3 regions of the Enterobacter sp. H2G27 genome follow, and region 2 is predicted to be linked to each of the others. Evidence: predicted binding sites of a transcription regulator. Region 2 holds the regulator's gene; each other region holds the start of a gene.
The links. Region 2 encodes LexA, which represses DNA repair genes until DNA is damaged. Its sites were predicted from a motif close to TNCTGTATGTACATACAGNA; they were not measured.
Positions count from the first base shown of each region.

Region 1: a site for LexA is predicted at 4,075-4,094, ahead of mutH (DNA mismatch repair endonuclease MutH). Genes of this name have one in related genera too.
Region 3: a site for LexA is predicted at 1,587-1,606, ahead of ACW9E7_RS05895 (DNA translocase FtsK 4TM domain-containing protein). Genes of this name have one in related genera too.

Region 1 covers NZ_JBSVSI010000001.1:3,426,480-3,432,771, reverse strand. The annotation lists gene aas (bifunctional acyl-ACP--phospholipid O-acyltransferase/long-chain-fatty-acid--ACP ligase) at 1-355, shown strand, start outside; gene lplT (lysophospholipid transporter LplT) at 348-1,541, shown strand; gene ACW9E7_RS16175 (NADP(H)-dependent aldo-keto reductase) at 1,634-2,674, opposite strand; gene ACW9E7_RS16170 (YgdI/YgdR family lipoprotein) at 2,806-3,024, opposite strand; gene mutH (DNA mismatch repair endonuclease MutH) at 3,153-3,845, opposite strand; gene rppH (RNA pyrophosphohydrolase) at 4,529-5,059, shown strand; gene ptsP (phosphoenolpyruvate--protein phosphotransferase) at 5,072-6,292, shown strand, end outside.
Region 2 covers NZ_JBSVSI010000001.1:76,017-82,308, forward strand. The annotation lists gene plsB (glycerol-3-phosphate 1-O-acyltransferase PlsB) at 1-819, opposite strand, end outside; gene ACW9E7_RS00335 (diacylglycerol kinase) at 974-1,342, shown strand; gene lexA (transcriptional repressor LexA) at 1,451-2,059, shown strand; gene dinF (MATE family efflux transporter DinF) at 2,122-3,459, shown strand; gene ACW9E7_RS00350 (CsbD family protein) at 3,580-3,789, shown strand; gene zur (zinc uptake transcriptional repressor Zur) at 3,837-4,349, opposite strand; gene ACW9E7_RS00360 (cupin domain-containing protein) at 4,465-4,953, shown strand; gene ACW9E7_RS00365 (conjugal transfer protein TraF) at 5,126-6,292, shown strand, end outside.
Region 3 covers NZ_JBSVSI010000001.1:1,257,278-1,263,569, forward strand. The annotation lists gene trxB (thioredoxin-disulfide reductase) at 1-509, opposite strand, end outside; gene lrp (leucine-responsive transcriptional regulator Lrp) at 1,054-1,548, shown strand; gene ACW9E7_RS05895 (DNA translocase FtsK 4TM domain-containing protein) at 1,684-5,349, shown strand; gene lolA (outer membrane lipoprotein chaperone LolA) at 5,478-6,092, shown strand; gene rarA (replication-associated recombination protein RarA) at 6,102-6,292, shown strand, end outside.

The sequences.
Region 1 (6,292 bases), 3.4 Mb from region 2:
TGAGCAGGGCTTTGTACAGATTCAGGGACGCGCGAAACGCTTCGCTAAAATCGCCGGTGAAATGGTCTCTCTGGAAATGGTCGAACAGCTGGCAACGGCCGTGTCTGCGGATAAGATGCATGCTACGGTGGTGAAGAGTGATGCCAGCAAAGGCGAGGCGCTGGTGCTGTTTACGACCGACGCTGAACTTAAGCGCGACAGGTTACTGAGCTATGCGCGTGAACACGGTATCCCTGAACTGGCCGTGCCGCGCGACATTCGCTACCTGAAGCAGCTCCCGGTGCTGGGTAGCGGGAAGCCCGATTTCGTGACCCTGAAAGGCATGGTTGAAGAGGCGGAACAGCAAAATGCGTGAGTCAGTACACACTAACACCTCACTGCGTTCAAAAGGCATGATGGCGGTCATTGCCGCGCAGTTCCTCTCTGCGTTCGGTGATAATGCGCTGCTGTTCGCCACGCTGGCGCTGCTGAAAGCCGAGTTTTACCCCGACTGGAGTCAGCCGATCCTGCAGATGGTGTTTGTGGGCGCTTACATTATCTTTGCTCCGTTCGTCGGGCAGGTAGCGGACAGCTTCCCGAAAGGCCGGGTGATGATGTTTGCCAACGGTCTCAAGCTGCTGGGTGCCGCCAGCATTTGCTTTGGCTTCAATCCGTTTATTGGCTACACGCTGGTGGGCATTGGCGCTGCCGCCTACTCCCCGGCAAAGTATGGCATCCTCGGAGAGCTGACCACGGGCGATAAGCTGGTGAAAGCCAACGGCCTGATGGAGTCGTCAACCATTGCTGCTATTCTGCTCGGATCCGTCGCGGGCGGCGTACTGGCCGACTGGCATGTCCTGGCGGCACTGGGCATCTGCGCGGTGGTGTATGGCGGGGCGGTCGTGGCAAACCTCTTTATTCCGAAGCTGCCAGTGGCTCGCCCGGGGCAATCCTGGCGCTTCAAACCGATGACCGGCAGTTTCTTCAACGCGTGCCGCGTGCTGTGGCGTAACGGGGAAACGCGTTTCTCCCTGATGGGGACCAGTATGTTCTGGGGGGCGGGCGTCACGCTGCGCTTCCTGCTGGTCCTGTGGGTGCCGGTGGCGCTGGGCATTACGGACAATGCGACGCCGACCTATCTTAATGCGATGGTGGCCATCGGCATTGTGGTTGGGGCGGGTGCGGCGGCGAAGCTGGTGACGCTCGAGACGGTAGCGCGCTGCATGCCCGCAGGGATCCTGATTGGCGTCGTGGTGCTTATCTTCTCGCTGCAGCATGCGTTATTGCCCGCGTATGTCCTCCTCATCCTGATTGGTATTCTGGGGGGCTTCTTCGTGGTGCCGCTGAACGCGTTGCTGCAGGAACGGGGTAAGCAGACTGTCGGGGCGGGAAATGCTATCGCGGTACAAAACCTGGGTGAAAACCTGGCAATGCTGTTAATGCTGGGGCTCTACTCGCTGGCGGTAAAAGTGGGTGTGCCGGTGGTGGGGATCGGCGTCGGGTTTGGTGGGCTGTTTGCGATTGCGATCGCGGGCTTGTGGATTTGGCAGCGTCGGCGTTGATATCTAGCCGGGTGGTGGCTTCGCCTTACCGGGCCTGCGTTTGAGCACCTGTAGGCCCGGTAAGCGTAGCGCCACCGGGCAAAAGCGTCAGGCTATGGTGCAGGATAAGTATAAACCTGATGCACCGCTTCAATCTCTGCTAACACGTCTTCACTCAGGTTCAGGTGGAAACTCTCAATATTGGTTTTCAGCTGTTCCATCGTTGTCGCGCCCAGCAGGGTGCTGGCAACAAACGGCTGACGACGCACGAAGGCCAGCGCCATCTGTGCAGGGTCAAGACCGTGACGCTTTGCGATATCTACATAGGCAGCAACGGCTTTCTGCGTCTGCTCACCGCTGTAGCGGGTGAAGCGGCTAAAGAGGGTATTTCGCGCCCCCGCCGGCTTCGCGCCGTTCAGGTATTTCCCCGTCAGCGTGCCGAAGCCGAGACAGGAATAGGCGAGCAGCTCTACCTCTTCATACTGTGTCACTTCGGCCAGACCCACCTCATAGCTGCGGTTAAGCAAGCTGTACGGGTTCTGGATAGTCACAATACGCGGCAGATCGTGCTTATCCGCCAGGTGCAGATAGCGCATGACCCCAAAGGCCGTTTCGTTAGATACGCCAATGTAGCGGATTTTTCCCGCGCGCTGGCACTCGGTCAGCGCTTCCAGCGTTTCCAGCAGCGTCACGGCGGGGGCGCTCTCATTCCAGCTGTATCCGAGCTTGCCAAAGCAGTTGGTTGGTCGCTGCGGCCAGTGCACCTGGTAGAGGTCGAGATAGTCGGTTTGCAGGCGCTTCAGGCTGGCATCCAGAGCGGCGCGGATATTCTTGCGATCGAGGATCTGGTTCGGGCGGATCCCGGTATCGTTATTGCGTGCGGGGCCACTGACTTTTGAGGCAATCACCAGCTTTTCACGGTTGCCGCGCTTTGCCAACCAGTTACCGACGTAGGTTTCGGTAAGTCCCTGCGTTTCAGGGCGTGGCGGAACAGGGTACATCTCTGCAACATCAATCAGGTTAATGCCCTGGCTGACGGCGTAATCGAGTTGTGCATGGGCATCGGCTTCGCTGTTTTGTTCACCAAATGTCATCGTGCCCAACCCCAGTTGGCTTATTTCCAGAGCGCTGTGGGGGATACGGTGATAATGCATAGCCGGCTTCCTCAGTAGACTTATAGACCGCGTCAGGGCGTGCCCGACAAAGGAATATAAACATGGCAGAGGGGAAGCAAAAGGGGAAGAAAAAAATCAAAAAGGCCAGCAAGCGGCTGACCTCTCTCTGATTATCGCTCGATAATTTGCGATACTTCGTCGCGATTGATCTGCATTTTATTGCCTTCCTGGTCGCGGTAGCTGACCAGACCGGTATCATCGTCAACTTCGGGTTTGCCATCGGTCAGGATCATTCGACCATCTTTTGTCGCCATGACGTAATCGCTGCTACAGCCCGATACGGCAAACGCTAAACCGACTGCTGACACTAATACTGCCCATTTTTTCATCGTTATCGTCCTCATCTGGCTTGTATCAAATCATAATCTAGTATTAACCCGATATGGCGACTTGAGGAAGCGGTAAAATCTTAAAAAGCAGTCGATTATGTTTGAGAGCTCGCAAAATAAGTAAAAAACTATGTTTTTAACAGGAAATGACGTGCCAGGAGTGCGCCAGTGAAATTCTTTTTGAGATAAAAACCGCGCGGCAACGTCAGTATCGGTTCACCCTGCGCGCCGATTGCCTCGGTAAGTGCTTTACTGTTGGCCGCTTTCGGACGCAGCTGTAACACTTCTCCGTGTCGGGCGGTGATGCGCTCTACCTGCCCAAGCACAATCATGTCCATCAGCTCTTCCCAGTCCAGGCGCAGCTGATGCTCTTCATCCTCGTCCGGGCTCCAGAGCAGCGGTGCGCCAACGCGACGGTCAGCCAGGGGGATCTGACGCTCACCTTCAACCGGTACCCATAATACGCGCTTCAGCTTGTGGCGAACGTGACTGGTTTCCCACGTCACGCCGGTATTGCCGGTTAATGGCGCAACGCAGACAAAGGTGGTCTCAAGCGGCTTGCCCTGGCTGTCTACAGGGATAGTTTTTAACTCCACGCCAAGTGCAGCAAAATCCTGCTCGGGTTTGCTCCCTGCGCTGGCACCCAGCCATAGTTCAAGCAGCATGCCGATCCAGCCTTTATCCCGCTTAAGATCCTTCGGGATCTGAAGCCCTGCCATTGCCGCCAGCTCGCCAAGCGAAAAGCCTGCAAGACGCTGTGCCTGCTGTAGCAACTGGCCCTCGCTGGACGGCGGTGAGAGCAAGGGTGTAAGCGGATGCATGATGGTAACCTTTTGATTAAAAAATAAACGAAGAAATTGTCCCCTGTGGATAGAGTTTAACTATTTCTGTACGAATATTCCATGTACATGATTTATATGTTTTTTTACTGGTTTGAAATCGTTTCACCAGAGTCGGAAAACGGGTTGTTCAAATCTGGTCACTGACAATGAACAGGATCTTACACCATGTTATCCACAGAAAAATGGGATAACTGGGCATAACCCTGACTACTGTTTCAATCTACAGCCTTGACGTGCGAGGAAAATCGAATTTTCAAACAAATTGTGACTAACTTATTGGCACAATCTGTGGATAAAACCGACGCTGTTCGATCTTTCATCAGCACGACGATCCCTGATGTGACGATCGTCACGCTATTCTGTTTTGTGTTCATGGAAATGCATTTAACTATATGAAAATAATTGTATTATTGAATTAAGCTAAAAAGGGGGGGACGGCATTGTTTGAGGTTGTTCATCGGTAATTAGACACTTCTTCACAACTATATCCACAGAAAAGGTGAATAAAATTCCTTTTAATGGCTCTCATCTGTTTATAACTCAGCACTTATTTGTGAGTTATTCAAATGTTATTAGGCTGCAGCCCTGTAAGAGAGTGGTTTACCGCCTCCCTGTAGTGTGAAACAATCATTCATATATAAGGTTTAGTTTGGGGTAGTCCGGTGATTGATGACGATGGCTACCGCCCGAACGTAGGAATAGTAATTTGTAATCGTCAGGGCCAGGTAATGTGGGCCCGGCGATATGGTCAGCACTCCTGGCAGTTCCCGCAAGGCGGGATTAATCCGGGAGAGTCCCCAGAACAAGCGATGTACCGGGAGCTTTTTGAAGAGGTCGGTTTGAGCCGGAAAGATGTTCGCATCCTGGCTTCGACCCGCAACTGGTTGCGTTACAAGTTACCGAAACGTTTGGTGCGTTGGGACACAAAGCCGGTTTGTATCGGCCAGAAACAGAAGTGGTTTCTGTTGCAGTTGGTGGGCAACGATTCAGACATCAATATGCAAACCAGCAGTACGCCGGAGTTCGATGGCTGGCGCTGGGTGAGCTATTGGTATCCTGTTCGTCAGGTCGTGTCATTTAAACGCGATGTTTACCGTAGGGTGATGAAAGAGTTTGCAAGTGTGGTAATGCAGCTTCAGGAGATCCCGCCTAAGCCGCAGAGCGCACCTGCCTGGCGACGTAAAAGAGGTTAAGCTACGCAAATCATGCTCACCCGCTTGCGAGAAATAGTCGAGAAGGTGGCCAGCGCTCCGCGTCTGAACGAGGCGCTGAATATTCTGGTCACCGACATCTGTCTTGCGATGGAGACCGAGGTCTGTTCGGTATATCTGGCCGACCACGATCGGCGCTGCTATTACCTGATGGCGACCCGTGGTTTGAAGAAGCCACGTGGACGCACCGTAACGCTCGCATTTGATGAGGGTATCGTCGGTCTGGTTGGGCGGCTGGCTGAACCCATCAACCTTGCTGACGCGCAAAAACACCCCAGCTTTAAATACATCCCTTCCGTAAAAGAAGAGCGCTTCCGCGCTTTCCTTGGCGTACCGATTATCCAGCGTCGCCAGCTGCTCGGCGTACTGGTCGTCCAGCAGCGTGAGCTACGTCAGTATGACGAAAGCGAGGAGTCTTTCCTCGTCACGCTGGCCACGCAGATGGCGGCGATCCTCTCTCAGTCTCAGCTTGCCGCGCTCTTTGGCCAGTATCGCCATACGCGCATTCGTGCCCTTCCGGCATCGCCAGGCGTAGCGATTGCTGAAGGCTGGATGGACGCCACGCTGCCGTTAATGGAGCAGGTTTACGAAGCCTCAACGCTTGATGAAGCGCTTGAGCGCGAGCGTCTTACCGCCGCGCTGGAAGAGTCGGCGAATGAATTTCGTCGTTACAGCAAACGTTTTGCCGCAGGTGCGCAAAAAGAGACGGCGGCCATTTTCGACCTCTATTCGCACCTGCTTTCCGATGCGCGTCTGCGTCGTGAGCTTTTTGCTGAAGTGGATAAAGGCTCGGTCGCGGAGTGGGCCGTTAAGAAGGTTATCGAGAAATTTGCCGACCAATTTGCGGCATTGACCGACGGTTACCTGAAAGAGCGGGCTGGAGATCTCCGGGCCCTGGGACAACGTCTGCTGTTCCATCTTGATGACACCATTCAGGGGCCGAATGCCTGGCCTCAACGGTTTGTTCTGGTCGCCGATGAACTGTCGGCAACCACGCTGGCTGAACTGCCGCAGGACAGGCTGGCCGGTGTCGTGGTGCGCGATGGTGCCGCCAACTCACACGCCGCCATTATGGTGCGCGCGCTGGGTATCCCTACCGTTATGGGGGCGGACATTCAGCCGTCGGTACTGCACCGACGTACGCTGGTGGTCGACGGCTATCGCGGTGAGCTGCTGGTCGATCCTGAGCCGGTTCTGCTCCAGGAATACCAGCGT
Region 2 (6,292 bases):
AAAGCCGAGAATACGATCGGAAAGGCGAATCATCTCGTAAGAGAAGTTCGCTGCAATCTCTTCCATCAGCGCAATGGCGTTCTGCTGGGCTTTCTCATGCGAAATTTTCTTGCTGCGCGCTTCATCTTCAACGGCGCGGGCAATCGCTTTGGAGGCCAGCAGCTTGTTGAACAGATCCTGACGCGCCGGGAGGCGTGGCCCTACGGCAGCGAGGCGCTGACGAGCGAAGTGCATACGCGCCACGCGCGCCAGTTTTTGCGCGATGATCTTGTCGGTGCCGTGCTCGTCCGCCATGTGACGCAGCGAAACGGAAGGGGAGAAACGTACAAAGCTGTCGCGTCCCAGCCAGGAGACCGCAAAGAACTTCTGGATGCCGTTAAGCATGCGCAGCGGCGGGTTCTCTTCACCTTTTTCGCGGCCCGGACGACGACCAAACATCACCGATACCGGCACCATCTGCACATCCAGATCGGGGTTGCTGCGGTGCAGGTCGAGATAGTCATGGAACAGCTTGATGGACTCTTCTTTCGGCGTGTAATAGGTAAACACGCGCGGCCCGCCGTGGATGAACACGTAGCGCGGCAGCAGCGTACCGTCAACTTCCAGCGGTTCAAGCGGATCTGGTAAGTCATGCGCCAGACACTGGGCGCGAAGCGTCAGTAAGTCAGCCTTCGAGTTATAAGGCAAAACGTACATAATGGGACGCGACGTATCGAGCCCCAGTTCCAGCGCGGGTTCTGCTGGGATAGACTTGCTTTTTACCAGGATGCTTAATGGTAAATTAAGTAATTTGTAGTAAATTCGTGGCCAGCCGGACATAAACGATGTAAAGCCTCTGGTTAATAATGCAATTGCGGCGCAAGGATAACAGAAAGCGCGCAAAATTTCTGTTGTTACCCGTCATACTTCAGGCTGTAGCGAAACGCGCTACGGCTCCTGTTACTGACGCTCTTTTTTAAAAAAGGTTCTTTTAATGGCCAATAATACCACTGGGTTAACACGTATCATCAAAGCCGCCGGCTATTCATGGAAAGGTTTCCGTGCCGCATGGGCCAACGAGGCCGCGTTTCGCCAGGAGGGCGTCGCCGCTATCATCGCGGTGATCGTCGCCTGTTTCCTTGATGTTGATGCTATTACCCGCGTACTTCTTATCGGTTCCGTACTTCTGGTGATGATAGTGGAAATTCTTAATAGCGCTATTGAGGCCGTTGTGGATCGCATCGGTTCCGATTTCCATGAGCTTTCTGGCCGCGCAAAAGACATGGGATCTGCTGCCGTATTACTGGCGATTATCACTGCCGTTATCACCTGGGTCACGCTGCTTTGGTCACATTTCCGATGAGCCTCGAGGAATAATTAAGTCCCTGGTTTTTTGTGCAGTTTTTGGTTCCAAAATCGCCTTTGACTGTATATACTCACAGCATAACTGTATATACACCCAGGGGGCGGAATGAAAGCGTTAACGACCAGGCAGCAAGAGGTGTTTGATCTCATCCGGGATCATATCGGCCAGACGGGTATGCCACCTACGCGTGCGGAAATCGCGCAGCGTCTGGGTTTCCGTTCTCCGAATGCTGCCGAAGAACACCTGAAAGCGCTGGCGCGTAAAGGCGTGATTGAGATTGTATCAGGCGCGTCACGCGGTATCCGACTGCTGGTAGAAGAAGAGACGGGCATTCCGCTGGTAGGTCGTGTTGCTGCCGGTGAGCCTTTACTGGCACAGCAGCATATTGAAGGTCATTACCAGGTCGATCCAGCCATGTTCAAGCCGAGCGCTGATTTTCTGCTGCGCGTTAGCGGCATGTCGATGAAAGACATCGGTATTCTTGACGGCGATCTGCTTGCGGTACATAAAACGCAGGATGTGCGTAACGGCCAGGTGGTTGTCGCGCGCATTGACGATGAAGTCACCGTCAAACGTCTGAAAAAACAGGGTAACACCGTTCAGTTGCTGCCTGAAAACAACGAGTTCACCCCAATTGTGGTCGATCTCCGCGAACAGAACTTCTCTATCGAAGGTCTGGCAGTAGGCGTGATTCGTAACGGTGAATGGCTGTAATCTCTTCCTGACAGGCTACGCTTCCGCTGTAGCCTGTTCATCTACCTTTCCCGGTATTTCGCATGTCACTACTGACGGCATCAGATAAGGCATTGTGGCGTCTTGCCCTGCCGATGATTTTCTCCAATATTACCGTGCCTTTACTGGGACTGGTTGATACTGCCGTTATAGGCCATCTTGATTCACCGGTTTATCTTGGCGGCGTGGCGATTGGCGCGACGGCAACCAGCTTCCTGTTTATGCTGTTGCTCTTTTTACGCATGAGCACCACCGGTCTTACCGCACAGGCTTATGGTGCGAAAGATCCGCTGCGTCTGGCGCGTGCGCTGGTGCAGCCGCTGATACTCGCGCTTGGCGCGGGTGCATTAATCGTTGTATTGCGGACACCCCTGATCGATCTTGCGCTTCATATCGTTGGCGGCAGCGAGGCGGTACTGGATCAGGCGCGACGTTTCCTTGAAATCCGCTGGCTCAGCGCGCCAGCGTCGCTGGCTAACCTGGTTCTGCTGGGGTGGTTACTGGGCGTTCAGTATGCCCGGGCGCCAGTGATTTTGCTGGTGGTGGGCAACCTTCTCAACATTGTGCTGGATATCTGGCTGGTGATGGGCCTGCATATGAACGTGCGGGGCGCGGCGCTGGCGACGGCGATTGCCGAATACGGAACCTTTATCATTGGCTTGTGGATGGTCTGGCGCGTGCTGTCGATGCGCGGGATCTCTCTGGCGCTGCTCAAAACCGCATGGCGCGGCAATATCCGTAAGCTGCTGGCCCTCAACCGTGACATCATGCTGCGCTCGCTGCTTCTTCAGCTCTGCTTCGGCGCGCTGACGGTTTTCGGGGCTCGACTGGGGCCAGAAATCGTGGCGGTCAACGCGATATTGATGACGCTTCTGACCTTTACCGCCTATGCGCTGGACGGTTTTGCCTACGCGGTTGAAGCGCATTCCGGGCAAGCATACGGTGCGCGAAAAAGCGGGCAGCTTCGGGATGTCTGGCGGGCAGCCTGCCGTCAGTCGGGACTGGTGGCGCTGGCCTTTGGTCTGGTGTACGCCTGCTTTGGTGAGCAGATCGTTGCATTGCTGACGTCTATCCCTGCTCTGCGCGAGCTGGCGAGTCACTATCTCCTCTGGCAAGTCATCTTACCGGTGGTCGGCGTCTGGTGTTATCTGCTGGACGGCATGTTTATTGGTGCGACGCGCGGAGCGGAAATGCGCAACAGCATGGCGGTTGCGGCGGCAGGTTTTGGTCTGACGCTGCTAACGCTTCCCTGGCTGGGTAATCACGGTTTGTGGCTGGCCCTGGCCGTCTTCCTCTCGCTGCGCGGGTTATCGCTGGCGTTTATCTGGCACCGCCACTGGCAAAACGATACCTGGTTCTCTTCGCGCCACGATATATCGTGACGGTTAAAGATTCCGAATATGAAATTAACTACGGAATCCTTAACTACAATAATTATCACGTCCAGCAGAAAAGAACGTAACGGACGTTACGACCCGACGCTTAACTAAGAGGACACGATGATGAATAAAGACGAAATCGGCGGCAACTGGAAGCAGTTCAAAGGTAAAGCGAAAGAAAAGTGGGGTAAGCTGACTGATGACGATATGACCGTCATTGAAGGTAAACGCGATCAGCTTGTCGGTAAAATTCAGGAACGTTACGGCTACGCGAAAGATCAGGCGGAAAACGAAGTAAAAGACTGGGAAACCCGTAACGACTACCGCTGGTAACGCTGAATAACCCACAGGGCGGCTCCAGGCCGCCTTATCTTTTGCCGTTAACGCGGCTTTTTCTTCACCAGGATAGAGTGGTCGTGCTGACACGCGTCCTGATGGCGACAGGCTTCCACCTCCACGCACGCGGAACAGAGCCCGTGCGCTTCAATCACGTTATGACGCAGGGCAAACCCTATTTTCGCTGCCAGCGTATGCATAATGTCTTCCACGCCTTCCGCAGCCTCTTCTTTCACCACGCCGCAGCGGTCACAGATAAACATCGCCGATGTGTGGGTGGGCTGATCGAACAGATGGCACAGCACATAGCTGTTGGTGGATTCCACCTTGTGCACGAACCCTTGTTCAAGCAGGAAATCCAGAGCGCGATAGACCGTCGGCGGCTTTGCCTGCGGCTCGCTTTCGCGGAGCAGGTCGAGCAGATCGTAGGCGCTGATGGCACCCTGCTGCAGGCTCATCAGGCGTAATACTTCAAGGCGCTGCGGAGTCAGGCGCACATTGCGTTGCGCACACAGCTTTTCGGCCTGCGCTAACAGCTCTTTTGTGGACTTATCCATGTAGCACCCCGGATGTTATAGGACGGAAAACCCTCACTTTATCATGTTCTGGTAAAAACGCCGAGATCCACCAGTCTGTGCTATACCTGACCCATTACAAACCGGGAAATAAACAATGAAAAAACCTGACTGTATTCGGCACTGGCGCGACGTAGAAGTCGCGGATGATTCGACCTATCCAGATAGCGATGAGCTTTTTTCTATCGGCGCCCCGCTGGCTCGAAAGCTTGGGCTCGGGCGTATTGGTATCCATCATGAGCGCCTGCCGCCTGGGCGCAGGACGTCCTATCCGCATGCGGAGAGCGACGAAGAAGAGTTTATTTACGTGCTTGAAGGCCACCCTGACGCCTGGATTAATGGCTACTTGTGGAAGCTGGAGCCTGGCGACAGCGTAGGTTTTCCCGCCGGTACCGGCATCTGTCATACCTTTATCAACAACACGGACGACGAGGTTCGGCTCCTGGTCGTTGGCGAGGCCAACAAGAAGCATAACCGCATATACTATCCGCTTAACCCGGTTTATGCCGCTACCCGAGAGGATCGCTGGGTAGACCACCCGCCCCAGTTTTTTGGACCGCATGATGGAAAACCTGGGAAAAAATAATTTCCTCTTCTATAAATATTGAGGGCCGTCACAAAATATAACAGGCCGTAAGGGAGTTTTACTTAGGGATAGAAATAGCGGGTCTTTTACTACTTATTCACAGCAATAGTTCGTTCCTGTTTGGGTGATAACAGACAGGGGTTATTTCATAACAGACTATAACGGGCATACTGTGAAAAAAAATTTTAAATTTTCGGTGGTTAGTATCGCTGTTTCCTTGTTTATGGCAAATCAGGCGGGAGCAGCCAATACCTGGACAGAATCACGAAGCGACGCAATGGGTGGCACTGGCGTTGCCTCCGGGAGCTATGGCAGTGGGGCATTAATCAACCCCGCGCTGCTGGCAAAGGCAAAACCTGACGATGATGTGACGGTCATTTTGCCGTCCGTTGGCGTACAGGTAACGGATGAGGACAATCTTCAGGACGAGATTGATACCATCAACGACAAAATCAATCACTACAAGGATGTGGTTGATAATCTCACGCCAAGAGAAATTATCACCAATCCATTAGGTTCCATTAATCAATTCCAGGGCGCGGCCAAAGATCTGGCCGATGAGCTGGACTATCTCAAAGGCAAAACCGCACGCGCAACGGCAGGGGCAGGGCTTGCTGTGAGTATCCCTAACGATGTCCTTTCGGTAGCCTTCATGGCGAAAGGCTATGCCCATGGCCGGGTGAGCTCGTCTATCGATCAGCAGGATATTGATTATCTGCGCGGTATTCAACGCAGTAATGTGGTGGCTGCCGGTGTTGCCCTGGACGCTGCGCTGAACGGCACGGATCAGATCACTAAAAACCTCAACTCAACCGCGTCTGGCCGGGCAGCGATTGTCTCCGACTATGGTGTTGCCGTTGCCCGCCAGTTTGACCTCGGCGGCGTCCCTGTTTCCGTGGGCGTGACGCCAAAGCTGCAAAAAACCTGGGTCTATAACTACACCACGTCAATCTACGATTACGACAGTAACAAGTGGAACGACAGCCGCTACCGTACTGACGATACGGGCTTCAACGTGGATGCCGGTATTGCGGCCGATTTCGGCGAACACTGGACCGTTGGCGTGAGCGGACAAAACCTGATGTCGCGCGATATCGACACCAAAGATATCCGTATCCGCAATGGCCGTACGGGAGAAGTGGTGAGCTATAAAGACACCTATCAGATCCGCCCGCTGGTAACCGCCGGTGCCGCCTGGCATAACGACCTGGTGACGCTGACCGCCGATGGCGATCTGACCGAAACCAAAGGCTTCAAGAGCGAAGATACGTCGCAGTACGTGGGTGTCGGTGCCGAGGTGACGCCGCTGAGCTGGCTGGCGGTCCGTGCGGGTTATCGT
Region 3 (6,292 bases), 1.2 Mb from region 2:
GAGGCAATGTTTGCCAGATAGAGTGCTTCTTCCACTGCGGTGTTGCCGCCGCCGATGACCGCGACTTTCTGATTACGGTAGAAGAAACCGTCGCAGGTTGCGCAGGCAGAGACGCCGCGGCCCTTGAACGCTTCTTCGGATGGCAGACCGAGGTAACGGGCAGAAGCACCCGTGGCGATGATCAGCGCGTCGCAGGTGTATTCGCCGCTGTCGCCCGTCAGGCGGAACGGACGGTTCTGAAGATCGACCTTATTGATGTGGTCGAACAGAATTTCGGTTTCGAATTTAGCGGCATGCTCGTGCATACGTTCCATCAGCAGCGGCCCGGTCAGGTCGTTCGGGTCCCCTGGCCAGTTTTCCACTTCGGTGGTGGTGGTCAGCTGACCGCCTTTTTCCATACCGGTAATGAGTACCGGGTGCAGGTTAGCGCGTGCAGCATAGACCGCTGCGGTATATCCCGCAGGTCCAGAACCAAGGATTAGCAGCTTACTGTGTTTGGCCGTGCCCATGAGATCCCCATTGTTGTTGGCAGACATTTGGCTGGATTGTAGGGAATTTGTTGCCGTAAAAAAAGAGCGCAGCAATTTTGATATCAATCTGTGTAATAGCCATGGACGATGAATAGCGCGCGATAACCTCACGCTTTCTCGATAAAAGCGGTCGTTTCTAAGGCAATAAAATGAGGATTAATACCCTGCCGTAATGAATATCCGGCATGTTGTACTAAAAAACGATGTTTTGCTTTGACAATCCCCTGCGCTTTTGCGAAAACATTCAAGGAAGAAAAAAAACCGCGTTAACCGTATGCCGCATAGGCATGCACGTAAATGCCATTTTTACCGGGTCAGTGAAATCTACGCATGGCGTGGACAGACGCCATACGTGATGTCGGTGACAGCCTTCGGGCAACGGTCTTCTTACCAACAGAACCCGAATCCGCATCGCGTCTATTACATAATCAGGCGATGTGATGACTAACGGGTACAGGCTCTGAACAGTGATGTGCACAGGGTCCAGGCAGGAGTAGGGAAGGAATACAGAGAGACAATAATAATGGTAGATAGCAAGAAGCGCCCTGGCAAAGATCTCGACCGTATCGATCGTAACATTCTTAATGAATTGCAAAAGGATGGGCGTATTTCCAACGTCGAGCTTTCAAAACGTGTGGGACTTTCCCCGACGCCGTGCCTTGAGCGTGTGCGCCGACTGGAAAGACAGGGTTTCATTCAGGGCTACACTGCTCTGTTGAACCCGCATTATCTGGATGCCTCACTTCTGGTATTTGTTGAGATTACTCTGAATCGTGGTGCGCCGGATGTGTTTGAACAATTCAACGCCGCTGTACAAAAACTTGAAGAAATTCAAGAGTGTCATCTGGTGTCCGGTGATTTCGACTACCTGTTGAAAACCCGAGTGCCTGATATGTCCGCCTACCGTAAGCTGCTGGGGGAAACCCTGCTGCGTCTGCCAGGCGTGAACGACACCCGTACATATGTGGTGATGGAAGAGGTCAAACAGAGCAATCGTCTGGTTATTAAGACGCGCTAACACGGAACAGGTGCAAAATCAGCTTAGTTTGATTACACTCCTGTTAATCCATACAGCAACAGTGCCGGGGAGTCCCGGCGCTGTTGTCCGTTTTAGCAAAAAGGCAGGATATGCCTGATACCTGGAGAGCCTTTTTTGAGCCAGGAATACACTGAAGACAAAGAAGTCACACTATCGAAGCTAAGCAGCGGACGTCGTCTCCTCGAGGCTTTGCTGATTGTTATTGCCCTTTTTGCCGTCTGGCTGATGGCAGCCTTATTCAGTTTCAATCCTTCAGATCCCAGCTGGTCACAAACTGCATGGCATGAGCCTATCCATAATTTAGGCGGTGTCCCTGGTGCCTGGCTGGCGGATACGCTGTTTTTCATTTTCGGTGTGATGGCCTACACCCTCCCCGTTATTATCATTGGCGGCTGCTGGTTTGCGTGGCGTCATCGTCAGAACGATGATTACATCGACTATTTCGCCGTGTCGCTGCGCCTGATTGGCGCGCTGGCGCTGATCCTTACTTCGTGCGGGCTGGCGGCAATCAATGCGGATGATATCTGGTACTTCGCCTCTGGTGGTGTAATCGGCAGCTTACTCAGTTCTGCGCTACAGCCGATGCTGCACAGCAGCGGCGGCACGCTGGCGCTGCTGTGCATTTGGGCGGCCGGGCTAACGCTGTTTACCGGCTGGTCATGGGTGAGCATTGCCGAGAAAATTGGTAGTTTTATCCTCACCATTCTGACCTTCGCCAGCAACCGTACCCGCCGTGACGATACGTGGGTTGATGAAGACGAGTACGAAGATGAAGAGGAAGATGACGCGCCTGTGCAGCGTCGCGAATCTCGTCGTGCGCGTATTCTGCGCGGCGCGCTGGCGCGTCGTCAGCGTGTTGCTGAGAAATTTGCCAACCCGCTAGGTCGTAAAACCGATGAGGCGCTCTTCTCCGGTAAACGCATGGATGAAGACGAGCAGGTGGCGTATCGCGCTGCGGGTGTAGCAGTCGATCCTGACGATGTGCTCTTCTCTGGCAGCCGGGCCACACCCGGGGACTTTGACGAATACGACCCGCTGTTAAACGGTCACTCGGTCACTGAACCGGTTGCGGCAGCCGCAGCCGCGACAACCGCAGCGCAGGCGTATGCCGCGCCTGTCGACGCCGTGATGCCATCCGCGCCGGTTTCGCCGCCGGAATCCGTTATTCAGCAACCTCAGGTTGACTGGCAGACTGCTCCCGGTGTTCACACGCCGGAGCCCGTTATCGCGCCTGAACCAGAGAGCTATGTCCCTGTGCAGCAGGAGCAGTGGCAGCAGCCATATCAGCCGCCGCAGCCTGCGTATGAACCGCAAGATTACCCTCACTTTGAACAGCCTGTGGCCCAACCGTATCAGGAGTATGTGCCTGAACCGGTTGAACCTGTGCAGCCTCATGTTGCGCTGCAGCCTGAACCTGAAATCGTGGAAGAGGTGAAGCCAGCCCGTCCACCGCTGTACTATTTTGAAGAAGTCGAAGAGCGCCGCGCGCGTGAACGCGAACAGCTGGCTGCCTGGTATCAGCCTGTGCCTGAACCGGTGCAGGAGCCGGTGACAAAAGCGCCTTCTGTCCCAGTTCCACCGGTCGACCCGACACCTGTAGTTGCACCCGTAGCGGAAAGCGTGAAGCAGGCTACCCCGGCCGCTGCCGTGGCTGCACCTGTCTTTAGCCTGGCAACAGGGGGCGCGCCACGTCCTCAGGTGAAGGAGGGGATTGGTCCGCAACTGCCTCGTCCTAACCGCGTTCGCGTACCAACCCGTCGTGAACTTGCCTCTTATGGTATCAAGCTGCCTTCCCAGCGCATGGCGGAAGAGAAAGCGCGCGAGCATGAGTACGAAGATGACGTCGATGAGATGCAGCAGGACGAGCTGGCCCGCCAGTTCGCCGCGCAGCAGAATCAACGCTACGGTGAAGAATATCAGCACGATGAACCTGTGCCTGAAGACGAAGATGACGCTGCAGAAGCGGAATTAGCGCGCCAGTTCGCCGCCACCCAGCAGCAACGTTATTCCGGTGAACAACCGGCTGGTGCAAATCCGTTCTCACTGTCTGATTTTGAATTCTCGCCGATGAAGGATCTGGTGGATGATGGCCCGAGCGAGCCTTTATTTACCCCGAGCGTGATGCCGGAAGTTGAGCCTGTGCGCCAGCAGCCCGTTCATCAGCCATATGCGCAACCGCAACAACCAGTTCAGCAACCGCAGCCGCCGCAGTTCCAGCAGCCTGCGCCTCAGCCGCAGGAGAGCCTGATTCACCCGCTGCTGATGCGTAACGGTGACAGCCGTCCGCTCCAGCGTCCAAGCACGCCGCTGCCTTCTCTGGATCTGTTAACGCCGCCGCCGTCGGAAGTGGAACCCGTCGATACCTTCGCGCTGGAGCAGATGGCGCGTCTGGTGGAAGCCCGTCTGGCCGACTTCCGTATCAAGGCTGACGTGGTGAACTACTCGCCGGGCCCTGTTATCACCCGTTTTGAACTGAACCTGGCGCCAGGCGTTAAAGCCGCGCGTATTTCTAACCTGTCCCGCGACCTGGCGCGTTCCTTGTCGACCGTTGCGGTACGTGTGGTGGAAGTGATACCGGGCAAACCTTACGTTGGTCTTGAGCTGCCGAACAAGAAACGTCAGACCGTCTACCTGCGTGAAGTGCTGGATAACACCAAATTCCGCGATAACCCATCCCCGCTGACCGTGGTGCTGGGTAAAGATATCGCTGGCGATCCGGTGGTGGCAGACCTCGCAAAAATGCCTCACCTGCTGGTCGCGGGTACTACCGGTTCCGGTAAGTCTGTCGGTGTGAACGCCATGATCCTCAGCATGCTCTATAAAGCGCAGCCGGAAGATGTGCGTTTCATCATGATCGACCCGAAAATGCTCGAACTGTCGGTCTATGAAGGTATTCCTCATCTGCTGACCGAAGTGGTCACCGACATGAAAGACGCCGCCAACGCCCTGCGCTGGAGCGTCAATGAGATGGAACGCCGCTACAAGCTGATGTCTGCGTTGGGCGTACGTAATCTGGCCGGTTATAACGAGAAAATCGCCCAGGCTATGCGTATGGGACGTCCGATCCCGGATCCTTACTGGAAGCCAGGTGACAGCATGGATGCCCAGCATCCGGTGCTGGAAAAACTGCCTTATATCGTCGTGCTGGTCGATGAATTCGCTGACCTGATGATGACCGTTGGTAAGAAAGTGGAAGAGTTGATTGCCCGTCTGGCGCAGAAAGCGCGTGCGGCTGGTATTCACCTTGTGCTGGCGACCCAGCGTCCTTCCGTGGACGTTATCACCGGTCTTATCAAAGCGAACATTCCGACGCGTATCGCCTTTACCGTATCAAGCAAAATTGACTCCCGTACCATTCTTGATCAGGGTGGCGCAGAGTCGCTGCTGGGAATGGGGGACATGCTCTATTCCGGCCCGAACTCCACTTCTCCGGTGCGTGTTCACGGTGCGTTTGTCCGCGACGAGGAAGTTCACGCCGTTGTGCAGGACTGGAAAGCGCGCGGTCGTCCACAATATATTGACGGCATTACCAGCGATACGGAAAGCGAAGGCGGCGGCGGTGGCTTCGACGGTGGTGAAGAGCTGGATCCGTTATTCGATCAGGCGGTTAACTTCGTTACCGAAAAACGCAAAGCGTCCATCTCAGGCGTGCAGCGTCAATTCCGCATCGGGTATAACCGCGCAGCGCGTATCATCGAGCAGATGGAAGCGCAGGGCATTGTGAGCGAGCAGGGGCATAACGGTAACCGCGAGGTGCTGGCGCCGCCGCCGTTTGATTAACCTTCAGCGTTTGCAAAGAAGGGTAAATCAGCCAAATTTAAGCATTTTCTTCTGTCGCCTGCCTTCGGGCAGGTCCAGAATAGAAGACGGAAATCCCATATCGGGAAGACGTATTTTAAGGAATAACAATGAAAAAAATCGCCATCGCCTGTGCATTACTCACCAGTTTTGTTGCCAGCAGCGTCTGGGCTGATGCAGCCAGCGACCTTAAAAGCCGACTGGATAAAGTAAGCAGCTTCCACGCCAGCTTCACGCAAAAAGTGACGGACGGCAGCGGCAACGCGGTGCAGGAAGGCCAGGGAGATTTGTGGGTAAAACGCCCAAATCTGTTCAACTGGCACATGACCCAGCCGGATGAGAGCATTCTGGTGTCTGACGGTAAAACCTTATGGTTCTACAACCCGTTCGTTGAGCAGGCTACTGCGACCTGGCTGAAAGATGCCACCAGCAATACGCCGTTTATGCTGATTGCCCGTAACCAGGCCAGCGACTGGCAGCAGTACAATATTAAACAGACGGGTGACGAGTTTGTCCTGACGCCGAAAGGCAGCAACGGCAACCTGAAGCAGTTCACCATTAACGTGAGCACCAACGGTACCATTAATCAGTTCGGCGCGGTTGAGCAGGACGATCAGCGCAGCAGCTACCAGCTAAAATCTCAGCAGAACGGCGCCGTTGATGCATCGAAATTCACCTTTACCCCGCCGAAGGGCGTGACGGTGGACGACCAACGCAATAAGTAAGAGGCGTGAGTGGGCAATCTGTCGCTCGATTTTTCAGATAACGCGTTTCAACCTCTGGCCGCCCGTATGCGGCCAGAAAATTTAGCGCAGTACATCGGCCAGCAGCACCTGCTGGCTGCCGGTAAGCCATTGCCACGCGCCATTGAGGCGGGGCATCTTCACTCCATGATCCTCTGGGGGCCCCCTGGCACCGGCAAGAC